4 regions of the Rhodococcus opacus B4 genome follow, and region 3 is predicted to be linked to each of the others. Evidence: riboswitches for the same ligand, from Rfam matches in the RefSeq annotation. Region 3 holds a riboswitch; each other region holds the start of a gene.
The links. Region 3 has a riboswitch for S-adenosylmethionine ahead of ROP_RS21315 (aminotransferase class V-fold PLP-dependent enzyme). Riboswitches for the same ligand answer to the same signal wherever they lie in the genome.
Positions count from the first base shown of each region.

Region 1: it holds a riboswitch for S-adenosylmethionine, as region 3 does, so the genes downstream of both, ROP_RS31265 (bifunctional o-acetylhomoserine/o-acetylserine sulfhydrylase) here and ROP_RS21315 (aminotransferase class V-fold PLP-dependent enzyme) in region 3, are expected to answer to the same signal.
Region 2: it holds a riboswitch for S-adenosylmethionine, as region 3 does, so the genes downstream of both, ROP_RS45220 (putative leader peptide) here and ROP_RS21315 (aminotransferase class V-fold PLP-dependent enzyme) in region 3, are expected to answer to the same signal.
Region 4: it holds a riboswitch for S-adenosylmethionine, as region 3 does, so the genes downstream of both, ROP_RS45215 (putative leader peptide) here and ROP_RS21315 (aminotransferase class V-fold PLP-dependent enzyme) in region 3, are expected to answer to the same signal.

Region 1 covers NC_012522.1:6,900,656-6,902,850, reverse strand. Annotated here, with positions in the region: gene ROP_RS31270 (NADP-dependent isocitrate dehydrogenase) at 1-774, opposite strand, end outside; SAM riboswitch class IV at 1,049-1,170, shown strand; gene ROP_RS31265 (bifunctional o-acetylhomoserine/o-acetylserine sulfhydrylase) at 1,289-2,195, shown strand, end outside.
Region 2 covers NC_012522.1:2,083,736-2,085,930, reverse strand. Annotated here, with positions in the region: gene ROP_RS09680 (HAD-IIA family hydrolase) at 1-108, opposite strand, end outside; gene ROP_RS09675 (sulfite exporter TauE/SafE family protein) at 185-952, opposite strand; SAM riboswitch class I at 1,165-1,261, shown strand; gene ROP_RS45220 (putative leader peptide) at 1,269-1,343, shown strand; gene ROP_RS09670 (amino acid ABC transporter permease) at 1,489-2,195, shown strand, end outside.
Region 3 covers NC_012522.1:4,637,348-4,639,542, forward strand. Annotated here, with positions in the region: gene ROP_RS21310 (MCE family protein) at 1-744, shown strand, start outside; SAM riboswitch class IV at 825-939, shown strand; gene ROP_RS21315 (aminotransferase class V-fold PLP-dependent enzyme) at 991-2,195, shown strand, end outside.
Region 4 covers NC_012522.1:2,076,549-2,078,743, forward strand. Annotated here, with positions in the region: gene ROP_RS09635 (ABC transporter substrate-binding protein) at 1-646, opposite strand, end outside; gene ROP_RS45215 (putative leader peptide) at 799-882, opposite strand; SAM riboswitch class I at 887-980, opposite strand; gene ROP_RS09640 (NtaA/DmoA family FMN-dependent monooxygenase) at 1,027-2,195, opposite strand, start outside.

The DNA.
Region 1 (2,195 bases), 2.3 Mb from region 3:
CGCCGACGCGACCATGTCGTCGATGAGGCGGTGCTCGTAGGTGAGACCCGCCGCGTCGAACTCCGGCTTGAACTCGGTCTCGTAGACGTGCTGGAAGATGTCTTTGAACGCACCGTCGTACGCCTTGAGGATCGTGTTCTTCGTCGACAGGTACACCGGGTAGTTCTGCTGCAGGCCGTAGTTGAGCGAGGCGCGCGCGAAGTCCTCGATGGACTTGGTGAAGTTGTACTGACCCTGGACGACGCCGCCGCCGTCGGGGAAGTTCACCAGCTCGTGCTCTATCGGCTCGCTGCCGTCCTCGGGCGTGTAGGTGATCATCACCTTGCCCGGGCCGGGGACCTTGAAGTCGGTGGCGCGGTACTGGTCGCCGAAGGCGTGACGGCCGATGATGATCGGCTTCGTCCAGCCCGGAACCAGTCGCGGAACGTTGGAGATGATGATCGGCGCGCGGAAGATCGTGCCACCGAGGATGTTGCGGATGGTGCCGTTGGGCGACCGCCACATCTTCTTGAGGCCGAACTCCTCGACGCGCGCCTCGTCCGGGGTGATGGTCGCGCACTTGACGCCGACGCCGTGCTTCTTGATGGCGTTGGCCGCGTCGACGGTGACCTGGTCGTCCGTCTCGTCCCGGTACTCGATACCGAGGTCGTAGTACTCCAGGTTCACATCCAGGTAGGGATGGATCAGCTTGTCTTTGATGAACTGCCAGATGATGCGTGTCATCTCGTCGCCGTCGAGTTCGACGACGGTGCCCTCAACCTTGATCTTGGACATGGGTGCTTCGCGTCCTCCTAGGAAGATTCCCTGGTTACACGGTTGCGGGCGCACTTCGTGAGTGGGTCCGCGAACGGTTCGCTTATCAAACGTAGACGGTCGATGCGGCCGCTGGGGAGACCGCACTTTAACAAGACAAGCGTACTGCTATGCGTGGCGCGCGCAACATGTGGGTGCGAGATCCCACCCCTACCGGCGGGTAATTTTTCCCTGCTAGCAGGCCTGATCGGTGCCGTTTCCGGTCGTTCCACCCCAGCCGCTAAGATTCACCACAGGTCATGAGTGCCAGCAACGAGCCCCGGCTAGCTGGCCGGCAACCCTCCACCGCGGTGGGGTGCCCCGGGTGATGACCTGGTTCCCTGATTCATACAAACAGTCGGGTGACAAGCGCGGGTCCGACATCGGAGGTTCATGATGTGTTGTTGTTGTCGTAGATAGACCCCAGACAAGCCCTGTGCGCGAACGAACCAGCTCCTCGTCCGCGCCCTCGTCAGACCACTGGAGTAGACAGCACATGACCGAGAACTGGTCGTTCGAGACCAAGCAGATCCACGCCGGGCAGACGTCCGACGCGACCACCAAGGCGCGGGCGCTGCCGATCTACCAGACCACCTCGTACACGTTCGACAGCACCGATCACGCTGCCGCGCTGTTCGGTCTGGCCGAGCCCGGCAACATCTACACCCGCATCATGAACCCCACCCAGGACGCGGTCGAGCAGCGCATCGCCGCCCTCGAAGGCGGCGTCGCCGCCCTGCTCCTGGCGTCCGGGCAGGCCGCTGAGACGTTCGCGATCCTGAACCTCGCCGAGGCGGGCGACCACATCGTCTCCAGCCCGCGCCTGTACGGCGGCACCTACAACCTCTTCCACTACACGCTGCCCAAGCTCGGCATCGAGGTGTCGTTCGTCGAAGACCCCGACGACCTCGAGCAATGGAAGAACGCGATCCGGGACAACACGAGGGCGTTCTACGGCGAGACCATCTCCAATCCCCGCAACGACGTGCTCGACCTGCCCGGAATCTCCGGGATCGCGCACCAGCACGGAATCCCCCTGATCGTCGACAACACCGTGGCCACCCCCTACCTGATCCGCCCACTCGAGCACGGCGCGGACATCGTGGTGCACTCGGCCACCAAGTACCTCGGCGGCCACGGCACGGCCATCGCCGGCGTCATCGTCGACGGCGGCACGTTCGACTGGACCCAGGGCCGCCACAGCAGCTTCACCACCCCGGACCCGAGCTACCACGGCGTCGTCTACTCCGAACTCGGACCGCCCGCGTACGCCCTCAAGGCGCGCGTGCAATTGCTGCGCGACCTCGGTTCCGCGATCTCCCCGTTCAACGCGTTCCTCATCGCGCAGGGCCTCGAGACGCTGAGCCTGCGGATGGAGCGGCACGTGTCGAACGCGACCGCCG
Region 2 (2,195 bases), 2.6 Mb from region 3:
GTTGGTCAGGACGATGAACGGGGTACCGGACTCCCGGAGTTCGGCCAGGAACAGGTCGGCGCCGGGGACCAGGTGCTCTTCGTGGACGAGAACGCCGTCCATGTCCATGAGATAGGTCCAGCCCGGGTGCTCTACTTCGTTGCTCACCGACTCAGTATGGGGGAGCGGGAGGGTGCATGCGCGACTATGCGAGCAGCCGGAACAGGCCGATGAGACCGACGACGACGATGGTTCCCCGCAGCGCGGTGGGGGACAGGCGGCGGCCGTATCGGGCGCCCAGGACGCCTCCGATCAATGATCCCACCGCGATGAGGCCGGCGGCCGCCCAGCTGATCCGGTCGAAGGCCACGAGTGTGTACGCGGTCGCCGCGACGACGTTGACGATGAGCGACAGCAGATTCTTCGCGCCGTTCATCCGCTGCAGGCTCTCCGGCAGGATCGCGCCCATCACGCCCATCAGCAGAATGCCCTGCGCCGCGGTGAAGTATCCGCCGTACACGCCGACGGCGAACGTGCCGACGGTCAGCAGGCCGAGGCGCGTCGGGCTCAGGCCCGCCTCGTGGCTGCCGCGCTGCTTGGCCCACGCCTGGATCTTCGGCTGCAGCACCACCAGGATGAGGGCGAGGATCAGCAGCACCGGGACGACGAGTTCGAACACCGTTTCGGGGAGGTGCAGCAGGAGCCACGAGCCGAGAATCGCGCCGCACAGCGATGCCGGGATCTGCCACCGCAGCCGCGGTCCCTGCCCGGCCAGTTCCCGCCGGTACCCCCACGTGCCGGACACGCCACCGGCGACCAGGCCGATCGCGTTCGACATCGTGGCGGTCACCGGAGGGAACCCGAATGCCACCAGGGTGGGAAAGGTGATGAGCGTGCCGCTGCCGACGATGGCGTTGATCGCGCCCGCGCCGACGCCGGCTACCAGGATCGCGATGACTTCGAGTGGTGTCACCGAGGCGACGTTACAAGGGCCTCGGACGGCCCGGCGGCCGGGTCGCGCCGCGCTGGCGATACGCGACTGCGCGTCCCACCCAACCGCATCCTCGGCCACGTGTCAGTACTTCTGCGCACCGTGATTCTTGCGCCTATATGACGCCATTTCCCCTGTGGTGCAGGGGAATACCCCGTGTTGACGGCGTCCGGGAATGCGGCTAGTGTTCGCTTCAACCATCCAGAGCGACCGAGAGACCTGGCTCGTTGACGTCGCAGCAACCCTTCCGAATCTTTCGGGTGCGGGTGCTACCGCCGGGATCGATGGAAGGCAGCACATGAACTACCTCGCGCGCCCTGCGTGGCGCAGACGGCACATCGACCTGTGCCGGACCACCTCCTGCCACTGTTGACGAGGTCCCACAGCACGCTCACCGGGTAAAACGCCAGGTGAGCGCGTGACGCGCGCCCGCCTCCCGCGGAAGACGCGCCCCCTACCCGTCCCGTTTCCAGGTGAAAGGCCGCATCGGTGATGTCTGTTCCCAGTGGTGAGCGAGCGTGAGCGCCCCCGTCCGGGCGCGTTCGGCCGCGCCCCTCGATTCCGCACCCTCCGGCGACCGCGACCGGCCCGGCGACGCCGCGCTGGAGGTCGCGCGACGGTGGCACCCGTGGCGGTGGGTGGTCAGCGCCGCCGTACTGGTGCTGCTCGCCCAGTTCGTCCACGGCCTCGCCACCAACCCGGGGTGGGACTGGGCGACGTTCGCCAAGTACTTCACCGCCGGCTCGGTGCTGCAGGCCCTGTGGATGACGGTGAAGCTTACCCTGTGGGGGACCGTCCTCGGATTCGCGCTCGGGGTGGTGCTGGCGGTCAGCCGTCTGTCGCACAACCCGGTGCTGCAGGTGATCGCCTGGGTGTACATCTGGGCGTTCCGGTCGATCCCGCTGATCGTGCAACTCCTGTTCTGGTTCAACATCACGTACCTGTATCAGACTCTCTCGCTGGGTATTCCGTTCGGACCCGCCTTCTTCACGTTCGAGGTCAACGGCGTCATCAGCGGCTTCACCGCCGCCGTCATCGGTCTGGCCCTGCACCAGGCCGCGTACTCCGCGGAGATCATCCGCTCCGGCATCATCTCGGTCGACCACGGGCAGATCGAGGCCGCGCAGTCGCTGGGCATTCCGCGCCGTCGCCAGTTCTTCAAGATCGTTCTGCCCCAGGCGATGCGCGGGATCCTGCCGAACGCCGCGAACGAGGTGATCAGCCT
Region 3 (2,195 bases):
TTCGACGGAAAGGGTGAAGACCTTCAGTCGCTGGCTGGCTCGCTGTCCGGGCTGTCGACGTCGGGCGCCGATTCACTCGACCGAACCGTAGCTCCGATACGCGACAGCAGGACGGTGCTGGGCACGCAGTCCGAACAGCCCTCGGCGATCGAGGATTTCAGTGCAGATCTGGACTCGCTCGCGGACCGCCTGCGGAGCAGCGACCCCGATGTCCGGCGGCTGATCGACAACGGAAACCCGGCGAGCGAGCAACTGGGGCAATTGGTCTCGGACGTCGGCCCCGGCGGCACGACGAACCTCGCCGGCCTCTCCGCCACGGCAAAGGCGATCTCCGTGCAGGCCACGGCTCTGCGAACCCTGTTCGTGTACCTGCCGGGCGTGGCGGAGGCATCGTCGACGATCGCGCCCGACGACGGAACCGTGCACCTGGGCCTGATAGCCGAGACGAACAATCCGCCGTCGTGCACCGTCGGGTACGAGGGCACCCAGACGATCCTCGCCGAGATGAAGCGGAATGACCCGAACTTCGACGACACTCAGCAGGACTTCCCTCAGAACACCGCCGCGTCCTGCGAAGCACCACAGGGCAGCCTCACCGGCGTCCGCAGTGCCGACCGGATCGTGTTCGGCGACCCCGCCACCGTTCAGCCGTGGGACTCGAAACCCAAGAAGGACCCGAACAGACTGGACCTCAACCCGATTGCGAATCAGCTCGCCCCGCTGCTCGGGGTCACCCCCAACTGACGCGAGTGTGCGGCCCGATCCCGGGACCCTCCCGGGATTCGAGTTGACAACCGCGCCCCGATCCTGCAATCTTCGAAACAGGTCACGAGTACCAGCGTCAAGCCCCGGCTAGCTGGTCGGCAACCCTCCACCGCGGCGGGGTGCTCCGGGTGACGACCAGGCTGAGGTTCATACCGGACCCGGCAAGCGCGGACTCCGAGAGGGCACCGACCCTGCGACGAGTCCCTGACTACGAGGGATGTCGTGATGACTGCTGTATTGACCGCTGACGTGTGTGTTGCCCCCCTGGCTCAGGTTTCGGGCTCCGACCTGCGGGTTCCGCTCGTTCAGGGCGGCGAGTGCACCTACGTGAACTTCGACTACGCGGCCAGTGCGCCGGCGTTGGCGCAGGTGACGGACCGTATCGGGGCCCTGCTTCCGACGTACTCCAGCGTGCACCGCGGCGCCGGCTACGCCTCGCGGGTGTCGACCGAGTGCTACGAGAAGGCCCGCGACTCGGTGGCCCGGTTCGTCGGAGCGTGCGACGACCAAGTGGTGGTATTCACCCGCAACACGACCGACTCGCTGAATCTGCTCGCCGGCTGCGTTCCCGGTAGCACCGTCGTCCTCGACATCGAGCACCACGCGAACCTGCTGCCGTGGAAGGACTCTCGCGTCGTCCGGGCGGCAGACACGCTGGCCGAGACCGTCCGGCTGCTGGTCGCCGAATTGTGCTCCAAGCCCACCGCCCTGCTCGCGGTGACGGGTGCGTCCAACGTGACCGGTGAGGTGCTGCCGATCGCGACCCTCGCCGAGGTGGCGCATCGTTGCGGCGCACGGATTCTCGTCGACGCTGCTCAGCTCGCACCGCACCGCCGCATCGACGTCGAGGAGTGGGGTGTCGACTACCTCGCCTTCTCCGGGCACAAGCTGTACGCCCCGTTCGGCGCCGGGGTGCTCGTGGGCCGCCGGGACTGGCTCGACGCCGCCGAGCCCTACCTCGCGGGCGGCGGCGCGGTCCGGAACGTGACCGTCGAATCCACGCACTGGGCGCCCGCCCCCGCCCGGCACGAGGCGGGAACCCCCAACGTGCTCGGCGCCGCGGCCCTCGCCGCCGCGTGCGATGCGCTGTCCGAACTGGACTTCGGCACGGTGGCCGAACACGAGGCGGCACTCACCGGCCGGTTGCTCGACGGCCTCGGCTCGGTCAACGGCCTGGAGTTCCTGCGGCTGTGGTCGGACGCCCCCGACACGGTGGGGATCGTGACGTTCACGATCGACGGTTTCGAGCCCGGGGAGATCGCCGCCTACCTGTCCGCCGAACACGGGATCGGAGTCCGCGACGGACGTTTCTGCGCCCACCCGCTGCTGGGTCGCCTCGGCAGGCCCGACGGTGCCGTGCGGGTGAGCGTCGGTCTCGGAAGCTGCTCCGAGGACGTGGACCGGCTGGTCGATGCCGTGCGCACCCTGGT
Region 4 (2,195 bases), 2.6 Mb from region 3:
CGGCGTACGTGAACGGCCCGGTGCCCGAGATGTTGCCGGCGCACCGCTCTTCGGCGGACTTCGCGACGGAACTGTCGGACAGGATGCCGAGCTGCGGGGTGGACGACGCCTGGAGGAACTGCGCGTTGGGTGCGGCGAAGTCGACCTGCGCGGTCTGCGGGTCGATCACGGTGGTGCCCTTGTATCCGGTGAGGTAGCTGGCACCCAGTGCGGCCTTGGCTCCGGTGAGGGTGTTCACGATGGCGTCGAGGTTCTTCTTCACCGATTCCGCAGTGAAAGGTGTTCCGTCACTGAACGTCACCCCTTCCTTCAGGTGGAACGTGAAGGAGGATGCGTCGGCGTCGGTGTCCCAGCTCTCGGCGAGCCACGGCTTCAGTTCGCCCGTCTCCGGGTCTTGGTCGGTGAGCGAGTCCACCACCTGACGAGCCACGTAGATCGTCTGATTCGTGCCCGACTGCGCGGGGTCGGCGCACGTGGGTGCCTGGGAGAGGCCGTAGCGGAGTGTGCCGCCCGGCTGTGCGGGGCCCGCATCCGCGGAGGAACTGCTGGAACCGCCACCGCAGGCGGTGAGCGCCGTGGCCAGCACGGCGGCGGCGCCGATACCTGCTGCGATGCGGGCACCGCGGTGGGGCGAGGACAAAAGCACTGATGGCACCGAGAACTCCGTGATCTCGAAGAAGTGCCGTGCGCGCTGCCCGTCGTATCGGCAGCGCTCACGCGCACAGGAAGGTGAAGGACACCGGATCCGACGCGGATGCGGTGTGAAGAGCCGGAACCCCGAGAGATCGGGGTGTCAGGTCAGCTGTGACAGATCGAGGTGGACAGCCGGCAGAGATCGACGTGCAGGCGCCCCCAGGCGCTCACGAAACCTTCGGTCAACATCGTTCCTCCATCGATCCCGGCGGTAGCACCCGCACCCGCAGGGCGGGGGGTTGCTGCGACGTCAACGAGCCAGGTCTCTCGGTCGCTCTGGATGGTCGTTACCGAGTGTAAGAGATCGCCGGTCGCGGCGCCACACGGACCCCGCTACCCGACCGCCTGCCGGGACTCGACCTCCCGCCGCGACAGGGCGGGCCGGAGCCCGAGGTGCTCACGCAGTGTGGAGCCTTCGTATTCCGTTCGGTACGAACCTCGCTCCTGCAATTCGGGCACCAGCAGGTCGACGATCTCGTCGAGTCCGGTGGGCACCAGATACGGCGAGATGTTGAATCCGTCCGTCGCCCCACTGCGAACCCACCGGGTGAGTTCGTCGGCGACCTGCCCGGGGGTGCCCGCGAAACCGGAGCGCTGGGTGGTCGCGATCGCCACCTGACGCAGCGACAGGTTCTGCGCCTCCGCCAGTGCCCGCCATTCCCTGGCGATGGCGAGCGGATCCTTTCCGTCACGCGCCGCCCCGCGGGTGACGGAGATCGGCGCGGGCACCGGATCGAATTCGGGCAGTGGACCGTCCGGGTCGCGATCGGACAGATCGCGGCCCCACACCTGACCGACCAGAGACAACGCCGTCTGCCCGGTGTACTGGCCCTCGAGAACCCAGCGCACCTTCTCCTCCACCTCGGACGCGTTCTCCGCGAGCACGATCTGCGTGCCCGGCAGAATCTTGACGTCGTCCTCGGGGCGCCCCGCACGACGCACTCTCGCCCTGATGTCCTCGGCGAAGGCGAGCGCCGCGTCGAAATGCGTTCCGTGCCGGGAGAAGATCACGTCGGTGTGCGCGGCCGCGAAGTCCCGGCCCGCCGGTGAGTCACCGGCCTGGAAGATGACGGGGTGTCCCTGGCCGCTGCGCGGCAGCGTGGGGGTGATCGTGACGTCGAACTGCGACGTGCGCCGGGACACCTCCCGCACCCCGTCCGGGGTTGCCCACGACGGCGCGTCGGTCCTCGTCGCGACCGCGCCGTCGGCCCACGCATCCCAGATCGCCCGGGCGGTGTCGAGGAACTGCCCGGCCCGCTCGTACCTGTCCGCGTGATCGAGGAAGCCGCCGCGCCGGAAGTTCTCACCGGTCCAGGCATTGTCCGTGGTGACCGCGTTCCAGCCGGCACGGCCACCGGACAGCAGGTCCAGCCCGGACAGCCGCCTGGCGAGGTCGGCGGGCTCGTTGTAGGTGGTGTTCTGGGTGGCCACCAACCCGATGTGCCGGGTGATGCCGGCGAGCGCCGCGAGCTGGGTGATCGCGTCCGGGCGGCCCACGATGT